DNA from 2 places in the Duganella sp. GW822-FHT06D06 genome. Region 2 is predicted to be linked to the other one. Evidence: predicted binding sites of a transcription regulator. Region 2 holds the regulator's gene; the other holds the start of a gene.

Region 1 (5,694 bases), on a different contig from region 2:
CCATGCGGTCGGCCACCGACAGGCAGTTGTCGATGGCGGCCGGCGTGCTGCCCCAGTCCTCGTGCAGCTTCAGGCCGATGGCGCCGGCGCGCACCTGCTCCTCCAGCGGCTCCGGCAGCGACACATTGCCCTTGCCGAGGAAGCCCAGGTTCATCGGGAAGGCGTCGGCCGCGCCCAGCATCGAGTGCAGGTGCCACGGTCCCGGCGTGCAGGTGGTGGCCGAGGTACCGGCCGAGGGACCGGTGCCGCCGCCTATCATGGTGGTCACGCCGCTCATCAGCGCTTCCTCGATCTGCTGCGGGCAGATGAAGTGGATGTGCGTATCGACCCCGCCGGCGGTGACGATCATGCCTTCGCCGGCGATGATCTCGGTGGCGCCGCCGATGGCCATCGTCACATTCGGCTGGATGTCCGGGTTGCCGGCCTTGCCGATGGCGGCGATCATGCCGTTTTTCAGGCCGATGTCGGCCTTGACGATCCCCCAGTGGTCGATGATCACCGCGTTGGTGATCACCGTGTCCATCACGTCGGCGGCCACGCGCTGCGACTGGCCCATGCCGTCGCGGATCACTTTGCCGCCGCCGAATTTGACTTCTTCGCCATAGGTGGCGTAATCGTGTTCGATTTCGATAAACAGTTCGGTGTCCGCCAGGCGGATGCGGTCGCCCTTGGTGGGACCGAACATTTCCGAGTAGGCGCGGCGCGAGATTGTAGCCATGTCAGCCCTTCTGTGGATTGGGATCGAGCTTGCCCATGACTTTTCCGTTGAAGCCGTAGACCTTTTGATCGCCGCCCAGCTTCACCAGTTCCACCGTGCGCTGCTGGCCCGGCTCGAAGCGCACGGCGGTGCCGGCGGCGATATTGAGCCGCATGCCGTAGGCCTTCCAGCGCTCGAACTTGAGCTCCGTGTTGACTTCGAAAAAATGGAAATGCGAGCCGACCTGCACCGGCCGGTCGCCCTGGTTGGTCACCACCACGGTCGCGGTGGCGCGGCCTTCATTGAGGCCGATCTCGCCCTCTTCGAGTATGTATTCGCCTGGGATCATGATGACCTCCTTTAAGGGATGGGGTTGTGGACGGTTACCAGCTTGCTGCCGTCGGGGAACGTGGCTTCGACCTGGATGTCGGGGATCATTTCGGGGATGCCTTCCATGACGTCGGCGCGGGTGAGGATGCGGGCGCCGTCGGACATCAGCTGCGCCACGGTCTTGCCGTCGCGCGCACCTTCCATGATGGCGCAGGTGATCAGCGCCACCGCTTCCGGATAGTTCAGCTTCAGGCCGCGCGCGAGGCGGCGTTCCGCCACGATGCCGGCGGTGAAAATCAGCAGCTTGTCTTTTTCTCTTGGTGTCAGGTCCATGGTGTTTCTCAGGTTAACCTTCAGGTTTGCCAGATGCGCGGCGTGACGGCCGCGCGGTCCAGCAGGTGTGGGCGCAAACGGCGCCAGACGGTGAGCATCAGGCGGCGCGCGGTTTCGCTGTCGTCGCCCAGATGGCGCGCGACCAGCACGCCCTTGGTTTGCGTAACGCCGAAAACGTGGTCGCCGTCGGCTTGAATATCGGCGCGGATCTCGGACAGCACGGCGGCGCCGAGCTGCTTGCCGGCGGCGATCAGCGTGGCGCAAACGGTCTTGCCGTTCAGCGCCAGCGGACTGTCGAGCCGACCGCCCAGCATCGCGCCCTGCTCCCACCAGATCAACCGACCGTCGCGGCGGATGCTGCTGCGTTGGGTGACGGTGCCGGTGTTGAAGGTTTCGCCGGAGCCGCGCCGGCCCATGCAAAGGATCTCGCAGCCGATGTAGGTGGCGCCGGCGGCCAGTTCGACGTGCTGCTCCAGCACCACGTTAGCGGTATCAAAAAAGATGGTTTCTTGCGGCAGCCATTCGAGTGCGGCGCCTGCGCCCACGGTCAGGCGCACGCTCTGGCGCGACACCTGGCCGTTGGCCTTGTACCACTTGGCGGCGCCGGGCGTGGTGAGGAAGGCATGCGCCTGCGCGCCGACGCCGACTTCGATGGACAGCTGATCGCCGCCCACCACGCCGCCCGGCGGATGGACCACGATGGCGTGGCACACCTTGGCGTCCTCCGGGTACAGCGCCTTCTGCACGCGCAGCGGACCATAGTGGCGATTGTCGAACAGCCGCGTGACGCCGCCATCGTCGGCAAAACCGAGGGCGAGGCTGGCCTGCCAGGCGCTGTGGCCGGCGGCGAGTTCTCTGGAGGCGGTGGTATCGGGCATGCCTGACGTAATGCAAGCGTCATGCCAGCTGAATCACGGGCTACATCCGCCGTCATGACATTTTTCGCACCAAAGCGTCTCCCGCGCACCGAGACGGTGCACGCCAAGCCAGCGCGAGGTTTTACTTTTGCCAATTTTGCTTGTAAAATAATCACCTTTTCTCATTTTCCGTTTAAGGACAAGCAATGCGCTTCTCGACTTTTGCCGCCGCTGCGGCGGTTGCCCTGGCACTGGCTCCGGCCGCACACGCCACCGCTTTCGGCGCCAACCTGATCGCCAACGGCAATGCCGAATCCGGCAGTACCTCGGGCTGGAACACTTCGTCGGCGTTCACCGTGGTCCAATACGGCGCTGGCGGCGGCTTCCCATCCCCATCCGATTCGGGTCCGTCCGACCGCGGCACCTACTTCTTCGCCGGCGGCGACGGTAGCTCGCTGTCGAGTGCAACCCAGACCATCGACCTGTCGTCGCTGAGCGCCGCGATCAACACCGGCGCATCGCGCTACGACCTGTCGGCCTGGCTGGGTGGCTATGAATCGCAGAACGACAACGCCAAGCTGACCGCCACCTTCTTCGGCAGCGGCGGCAATGCGCTGACCCGGGTCAGCCTCGGCCCTGTCTCCAATACCGATCGCGCCAACCACACTGGTTTGCTGCTGAGCGACAAGCAAGGCTACATCCCGGTCGGTGCGTTCACCGTCGGCATCACGCTGACCATGGCCCGCGAAGCCGGCTCCTACAACGACGGCTACGCCGACAACCTGTCCTTCGCCGTGGCCGCCGCACCTGTGCCGGAAGCGGACGCCTACGCCATGCTGCTGGGCGGACTGGCCCTGCTGGGCGTGGTCGCCAAGCGCAAACAGCGCAAGGTTCAAGCCTAATATTTGACCGGCAATCAAGAGTACTTTGCGCCGCGCGGGCTATTTGCGCGCGGCGTTCATCCTCATACTGTGTGCTTCTCGATTTGATTAAGTGAGCACAGCATGAAAGTATTCGTCACTGGCGCAGCAGGTTTCATCGGCGGTTCGATCGCAGCGGGACTGGTACGCGCAGGCCATCAGGTAACGGGCCTGGTGCGCAAGCCGGAACAGCTGGCGGAACTGGCCAGCATCGGCGTAACCGGCGTGGTCGGCACCCTGAACGACCGCGATCTGCTGATCGCCCAGGCGCAGGCGGCGGACGCCGTCATCAACGCCGCCAGCAGCGACAACCGCGCCGCCGTTGAAGCCTTCATCGAAGCGCTGGCCGACTCCGGCAAGGTATTCCTGCACACCAGCGGTTCCAGCATCGTCGGCGACGCCGCCGGCGGCGAAAGCACGGACCGCATCTACTTCGAAGACCAACTCCCCGCCCCCACCGCCGACAAGGCCGCGCGCGTCGCCATCGACGACCTGGTGCTGGCCGCCGCCGGCAAAGGCGTGCGTTCGGCGGTGCTGTGCAATACGCTGATCTACGGCCACGGCGCGCTGCCGCGCGACAGCGTGCAGCTGCCACGCCTGCTCAAGCAGGCCCGCAAGAGCGGCATCGTGCGCCACGTGGGCCGTGGTTTGAATATCTGGTCCAACGTCCACATCGACGACGTGGTCGACCTGTATCTGCTGGCGTTGGAGAAGACCGAAGCGGGCGCGTTCTATTTCGTCGAAAGCGGCGAGGCGTCGTTCCGCGACATGACCACCGCCATCGCCCACGCACTGCACCTGGGCGAACCGCAGGACTGGCCGCTGGAACAAGCCAAGGAAGAATGGGGATATGAAATGGCCTCGTACGGCCTGGGTTGCAATAGCCGCGTGCGCGGACAACGGGCCCGCGCGCAGCTGGGCTGGAAGCCGCATCGCCCGCCAGTGCTGGACTGGATCGCGGGCGACATGCTGCGCTAGGGCTTACTGCTTGGCAGGCGCCCGCGCTATTTGCGCGCGCTGATAGACCTGCACCAGATCACCTTCCGGCATGCCCGGCAGCGGCGCCACCTTGCCATTGAAGGTCAACTTGCCGCCCTTGATCTCGATGGTCGAACGCAGCTCGCCCTTCTCCATCACGGCAAAGCCCTCGTTCAGCAGCTTGCCGACCACCATGCCGGCGATGTTCTTGGCCGCCGTATCGATTTGTCCGGCGACATCGGGCGTCGCAGGGGGCACCTGCTTGGCCGCCACCATGCGCGAAATGTCGTTCACCATCGCGACCGGCAGGCGCACCTCGAAACGCGCGATCAGCTTCTTGATCAGTTCTATCGGCGCGCTGAAATCGGCGTCCACCACTTTGTCGAAATCGACGCGGCCTTTGATCGAGGCCGTGTTGCCGTGATAGCTGGCGCTGATATCGTCGATGATCACACTGGAACCAGCCGTCAATGCGTTCTTGCCGAACGACTTCATGGTCCTCAACATCACCTCAGCCTGGGCGTCCGCCGGCAGGCTGCTGCTTTGCGCCTGCCGCAACTCTCGATCCAGATCGGCCATCGCTTGCTCCGGCATATTCACCATGCGCACGCCGACGTTGACGCGCTCGACGCGGTCGTCGCCAAAGATGATCGACCGGATCGAGAAGCCGGAAGACAGGTCGACCAGCTTACCGCGCAGCGTGGTGCTGGCGCCGGTGGCAAAACCTTCGACGCGGAACAGTTCCTTGGCTTCCGGCGTGCCAGGCGTGACGCCACGTATCACCATGGAGTCGGTTTTGATACCGCCCTTTCCGTACCAAAGGCCGTTCTTCGCGCGCGTGTGCTTGAAGTCCACGCTGATGTTGTCGATCGCGACGCCGACCGTGGTGCCCACGAGGGAAACCGACGGCCAGGTCGCGCTGGTATCGAGCACGGTCCCGCCTTTGCTGACGACAGTCTTGGCGTTAAGCTCGGCCCACGAAAACGCCGTAGCGTGTTCGTCGAGGTAGCTATGCGCCTTCAGTTTCGACGCATATGTGATCTGGCCCTTGGGGCCATTGGTGCGCTGAACCGGGAACGGCCGTTCGCTGCCAAAGACGTCTTTCAGCTTGAGCCGCAGCGCAGGCGAGAATTCGAACTTCGAATAGATCTCCAACTGCTTCGCCATGTCGGACTGCCGGCCGATCGCTTCGGTCAATTCAGTGGCCGCTTCAGCGATGGTCGTGATAAAGGACGATCTAACCGGCGTGGCCGGTGCCGGCGACACGACCTGGGAAGGCGGCGCCTGCTCGATGGCCTGGATGGACGTATGCGCCAGCAAGGCGCCGGAGATGGCTACTGCGAGTATCGATTTTTTCAACGTGCTGCCTGAAGAGGATGGTAATGGTAGGGCCGAGATTCTACACACTACGAGTCGTGCAGAAATACACGCATTGTCACCGTCGAATTACAGATCGGTTAGCTTGTATCCGCGGTTGATTTTTAACTAAAACTCCGCTACCGTGTGCACGGGGCGGATCCTTCAAGCCGGCCTGTCTTTGCCGCGTGCAGGGACAGCCTCCACGGGGCTACCCCGTGGG
Region 2 (5,694 bases):
CAATTCCTGGTTTGACGAGGATAGCCCATGCGTAAAAAAACAGCCCATCGCTGGCAGCTGACCGTCATCATGATGGTCGGCGTGTTTGTCGCCGTCGGCAGCTTCTGGCTGGTGCAGGTGGTCAACCAGGCCGGCCAGGATGCGCAGGTGGACCAGCATCGCAACGAGCCGGACTACATCATCGACCGCTTCAGCATGGTGCGCATGAACAAGACCGGCCAGCCGGCCTACATTATCTCCGGCGAGAAGCTGACCCACCGGCCGGTCGACGATACCTCCGTCATCGACAAGCCGTATGTGCACAGCCTGGCCGGCAGGCAGCCGCCGATGAATATCCACGCCGACACCGCTTTTGTCGATCAGGGCAATACGCGCGTCAAGCTCAGTGGTAATGTGGACGTGGTGCGCCCGGCCGGGCCGCAGGCGCAGGCGATGCGCATGACCACGCCGACCCTGACCGTGTATCCGGACGAAGAACGGATGGAAACCGCCAGCCCGGTGGCGCTGGAAATGGGCAACGCCACCGCCAACGGCGTCGGCATGAAGGCCAATAACGCCACCCGCGAAGTGCAGTTGGGCGGACGCGGACAGCTGACGATGCCGCCGCGCGCCGGCCATTGAGGAAACAATGATGATGAATGGAATGACGATGAAGAAACTGATACTCTCGGCGGCGATGCTGCTGATGGCGGCCGGCGCGGTCCACGCGGAAAAAGCGGATGCCAACAAGCCGACCAAGATCGATTACGACGACCTGCAAATCGACGACGTCAAGCAGATCAAGACGCTGATCGGCAATGTCGTGCTGACGCGCGGCACGCTGCTGATGAAGTCGCCGAAGGCGGTGGTGACCACCGATCCCGAAGGCTATAACTTCGTCGTGCTGACCAGCACGCCGGGGACGCTGTCGACCTTCCGCCAGAAGCGCGACGGCGCCGGCGACCAGTGGATCGAGGGCGAAGCCGAGCGCATCGAGTACAGCGACAAGACCGACCTGGTCAAGCTGTTCTCGAAAGCCCGGGTGCGCCAGCTGGAAGGCGCGCGCATGACCAGCGAAGTCAACAGCGAGTTCATTTCCTACGACAGCCGCACCGAACATTTCGACGTCAAGAATAACGTCTCCGGCGTCAGCAAGCCGGGCGCCGGCCGTGGCACCATGGTGATCCAGCCGACCATCCGTCCGGCCGCGCCGGCACCGGCCGCATCGACGCCGCCGGCCACGGAGAAGTAAGCATGGAGCCATCCTGCGGTAGCACCCTGATCGTGCGCGGCCTGCAAAAGACCTACGGCAAGCGCCAGGTCGTGCATGACGTGTCCCTGCAAGTCGAATGCGGCGAAGTGGTGGGCCTGCTCGGCCCCAACGGCGCCGGCAAGACCACCTCGTTCTACATGATCGTCGGCCTGGTGCCGTCGGACGCCGGCAGCATCGATATCAGCGGCACCGATATCTCGTCGCTGCCGATCCACCGCCGCGCCTCGCTCGGCTTGTCCTACCTGCCGCAGGAAGCGTCGGTGTTCCGCAAGCTGACGGTGGAAGAAAATATCCGCGCCGTCCTCGAAATTCAAAAAGTGGACGGCAAGCCTTTATCCAAGGCTGCCATTGATGAACGGCTCAATACCCTGCTGGCCGATTTGCAAATCGAAAAGCTGCGCGAGAACCAGGCGCTGTCGCTGTCGGGCGGCGAGCGCCGCCGCGTGGAGATCGCGCGCGCACTGGCGACCAATCCGCGCTTCGTGCTGCTCGACGAACCATTCGCCGGGGTCGACCCGATTGCCGTGATTGAGATCCAGCGCATCGTGCGCTTCCTCAAGGAACGCGGCATCGGCGTCCTCATTACCGATCACAATGTGCGCGAAACGCTGGGCATCTGCGACCGCGCATATATCATCAACCAGGGCACGGTATTGGCTTCAGGCCGGCCAGACGACATCATCGCCAACGAATCGGTGCGTCGCGTGTATCTGGGCGAACACTTCCGTATGTAAAACCCATGAAACAGTCTTTGCAACTGCGCACGTCGCAGCACCTCGCGCTGACACCTCAGTTGCAGCAGTCGATCCGGCTGCTGCAGTTGTCGACGCTGGAGCTGCACCAGGAACTGGAACAGCTGCTGACCGATAATCCGCTGCTGGAGCGCCTCGACGACCCGCTGGACCGCTCGCTGCGGCTGCTGTCGGACGGCGCCATCAGCCAGCAAGCCCCGGTCGGCGACGCGCCGCCCGAAGGCCCGCCCAACACCCAAGAGGCGCCGGCCGCCGACGCCGACAACTACGACGGCCCGGCCGCCGACACCGAAAGCACCAGCAGCGACGCCGACGTCGACTGGAGCGACGCCGGCCGCAGCAAGGCGCCCGACGACGAGGACTCGCGGCCGCAACTGGAGGCCAGCCACTGCACCTTGCGCGAGCACCTGATGGAGCAGATGCGGGTGACGGTGCTGGAGATGCGCGACCGCGCGCTGGTCGAGCTGATCATCGACGCGCTGGACGAAAACGGCTACCTCGAAGAATCGCTGGAAGAAATCCTGGCCCGCCTGCCGGAAGAGCTGGAACTGGAGCTCGACGAATTGCAGACCGCCTTGTCGATGCTGCAAAGCTTCGACCCGATGGGCGTGGGCGCGCGCAACGCGTCCGAATGCCTGGCGCTGCAGATCAAGCGCTTGCCGGGCATTCCGATGGTCACGCGGCGCATGGCGCTGGCCATCGTTGAAAATCATTTGACCTGGTTTGCCCAGCGCGATTTCAACAAATTGAAGAAGGCGCTGCTGTGCGACGACGAAGATTTGCGCGAAGCACAAACCGTCATCCGCCAGTGCAATCCGCATCCGGGCTCGGCGTTCGCGTCGGACGTGTCGGACTACGTGGTGCCGGACGTGATCGTCAAAAAAGCGCGCAACGGCTGGCAAGTGAGCCTGAACAACGACGTCATGCCGCGCCTGCGGGTGAACGCCATGTACGCCAACCTGCTCAAGCAGGGAAAAGGCGAGGGCGCGATGGGCGCGCAGCTGCAGGAAGCGAAGTGGCTGATCAAGAATATGCGCCAGCGTTTCGACACGATTTTGCGCGTTGCACAAGCGATAGTAGAACGACAAAAGAACTTTTTCTCCCATGGCGCGGTTGCCATGCGCCCCCTTGTGCTTCGCGAAATTGCTGATACACTGGGTCTACACGAGAGCACTATTTCTCGTGTAACAACTCAAAAATATATGCTGACCCCGCACGGTATGTTTGAGTTGAAATATTTCTTTGGCAGCCATGTCGCCACTGAAGCGGGGGGAGAAGCAAGTTCGACGGCGATACGCGCACTCATTGTGCAATTGACAGGAGCAGAAGACCCGAAAAATCCTTTATCCGACAGTAAGATTGCGGACATGCTGGGAGAACAAGGCATGGTGATTGCGCGACGCACTGTTGCCAAATATCGCGAAGCGTTGAAGATCCCGCCAGTCAGTCTCCGTAAATCTTTGTAGTTACTTGGTTCCTGCGCGCCCGGCGCTAATGGGCTCCGCACTAACCGTAAGAAGCGACATTATCTTTAGGAGTGTGTATGAATCTCACCATCAGTGGACATCATCTCGAAGTGACCTCGGCCATCCGTGAATACGTGCAGAACAAGCTGGAACGCGTCACCCGCCACTTTGATCAAGTGATTGATATTGCTGTCATCCTGACTGTAGATAACCTCAAAGAGAAAGAGAAACGCCAGAAGGCTGAAATCAACCTGCGCATGTCGGGCAAAACCGTCTACGTGGAAAGCCTGTCCCAGGACCTGTACGCCGCCATCGATACCTTGATCGACAAGCTGGATCGGCAGGTCATGAAGTACAAAGCCAAGGTCCAAGAGCACGGCCACGATGCGATCAAGCATCTCCCGGATAGCTACGAACCCGCTGCCGCCGCCCTATAACAACGGCCCCGGCACCATCAAACTAAGGGCGCAGAGGCGCCCTTTTTTGCGCCCAAATGGTTTAGAGTAAACGTTTTCCTCATTGCAACGGGCGTGGCATGAAACGAGCTAAACTATTTACGGCATGGATGCTGACTCTGGCGATGCCGGCCGCGCTGGCATGCACCGCGCCGCCGCCGGCCGTGATCGACATCGACGCCAACAGCTATTACTCGGATGCGCACCATTCCGTCATCGATCCGGTGCTGCGTGCGCGCAATATCGCCCACACCAAGCCGATCGACGACTTCCTGGCCGGGGTGGCGAAAAACGCCAGCCGGGGCGACGCCGCCTGCGCGCTGGGCTGGCTGGAGAGCTGGGCCGGGCAACAGGCCTTGCTGGGCAAGCTGTCCAGCGAACAGGCCTGGTATGTGCGCAAGTGGACCCTGGGCGGCATGGCGTTGAGCTACGCCCGCGTCAAGCCGGCCGCCAGCCCGGCGCAGCAGCAAGCCATCGAAGCCTGGTTCAAGACGCTGGCCGACGCCACCATGGCGCATGCCGACGCGCGCAGGGGCACGCGCAACAACCACTACTACTGGGAAGGCCTGGCGGTGACGGCGGTGGGCGGCGTCACGCACGACGAGCGCTACCTGGCCTGGGGCCGCAAGGTGTTCGAACATGCGATGGGTCAAGTTGCGGCGGACGGTGCGCTGCCGGCGGAGATGGAGCGCGCGGCCAAGGCCTTGCACTACCACGTGTTCGCGGCCGCGCCGCTGGTGATGAGCGCGTCCATCCTGGACCTGCGCTCGGCCAAGCTGGACCAGCTGATGCGCTACACGCTGGCCGCCGCGCAAGATCCGTCGGCGATGGAAAAGGCCACCGGTTTCGCGCAGCAGCGGGCTAACGCCAGCGAGCTGTCGTTCGCCATTATCTATGCGCGGCACGAGGGCAGGGCGGAGCTGATGCCGGCCAAGGCCAACTTCCAGCCGCGCCTCGGCGGCGACCTCAACCTGGCCAATCCGCTGGAGCATCTGGCGCCCCGCAACTCGCAGTAGAATAGGGTTTTTTCCACCACCCCAAGCACCTCATGAGCGAATACGTCCACACCAGCGTCAGCAACGGAACCGGCTTCATCACACTGGACCGGCCCAAGGCCTTGAATTCTTTGTCGCTGGCGATGGTGCGCGATATAACGCAGGCGCTGATGGCGTGGCGCGACGACAGCGGCGTGGCCGCCGTGGTCATCCGCAGCAGCAGCGAAAAGGCCTTCTGCGCCGGCGGCGACATCCGCTTCTTCTACGACGCCGGCCGCGCCACGCCGCAGGGCGGCAGCGCGCTGGTGGAAGATTTTTTCACCGAGGAATACGCGCTCAACCACCTGATCCATTTTTATCCCAAGCCCTACGTCGCGCTGATGGACGGCGTGGTCATGGGCGGCGGCATGGGCGTGGCGCAGGGCGGTCCGGACTGCCGCGTGCGCATCGTCACCGAGCGGACCAGGATGGCCATGCCGGAAGTGAACATCGGCCTGTTCCCGGATGTGGGCGGCAGCTATTTCCTGGCGCGCGCGCCGGGCAAGCTGGGCTGCTATTTGGGCGTCACCGGCGTCACCATCGGTGCGGCCGACGCGCTGCACGCGGGGCTGGCCGATCACTTTGTGCCGGGCAGCGAAATGGCGGCGCTGTCGGCGCTGCTTGAGTCGACTCCGGGCGCGGTTTTGGCCGAGGCCATCGCGGCTTTCGCGGCGCCGTTCAAGGATGCTGCCGGCGACAGCAAGCTGGCCGTCGAGCGCGCCGCCATCGATCGCC

Evidence for each region. Region 2 encodes sigma-54, which starts transcription at its own class of promoters, with help from an activator protein. Its sites were predicted from a motif close to TGGCANGNAANCTGCTTT; they were not measured.
Region 1: the regulator sigma-54 is predicted to act here: its motif matches at 2,248-2,265, upstream of AC1RMD_RS27150 (urease accessory protein UreD).

Annotation. Positions count from the first base shown of each region.
Region 1 covers NZ_JBXALQ010000021.1:6,409-12,102, forward strand. The annotation lists gene ureC (urease subunit alpha) at 1-718, opposite strand, end outside; gene AC1RMD_RS27140 (urease subunit beta) at 720-1,046, opposite strand; gene AC1RMD_RS27145 (urease subunit gamma) at 1,058-1,360, opposite strand; gene AC1RMD_RS27150 (urease accessory protein UreD) at 1,381-2,238, opposite strand; gene AC1RMD_RS27155 (PEP-CTERM sorting domain-containing protein) at 2,424-3,119, shown strand; gene AC1RMD_RS27160 (NAD-dependent epimerase/dehydratase family protein) at 3,222-4,115, shown strand; gene AC1RMD_RS27165 (DUF945 family protein) at 4,119-5,474, opposite strand.
Region 2 covers NZ_JBXALQ010000014.1:102,680-108,373, forward strand. The annotation lists gene AC1RMD_RS22940 (KdsC family phosphatase) at 1-15, shown strand, start outside; gene lptC (LPS export ABC transporter periplasmic protein LptC) at 28-621, shown strand; gene lptA (lipopolysaccharide transport periplasmic protein LptA) at 650-1,231, shown strand; gene lptB (LPS export ABC transporter ATP-binding protein) at 1,234-1,986, shown strand; gene AC1RMD_RS22960 (RNA polymerase factor sigma-54) at 1,992-3,470, shown strand; gene hpf (ribosome hibernation-promoting factor, HPF/YfiA family) at 3,548-3,907, shown strand; gene AC1RMD_RS22970 (alginate lyase family protein) at 4,006-4,941, shown strand; gene AC1RMD_RS22975 (enoyl-CoA hydratase/isomerase family protein) at 4,974-5,694, shown strand, end outside.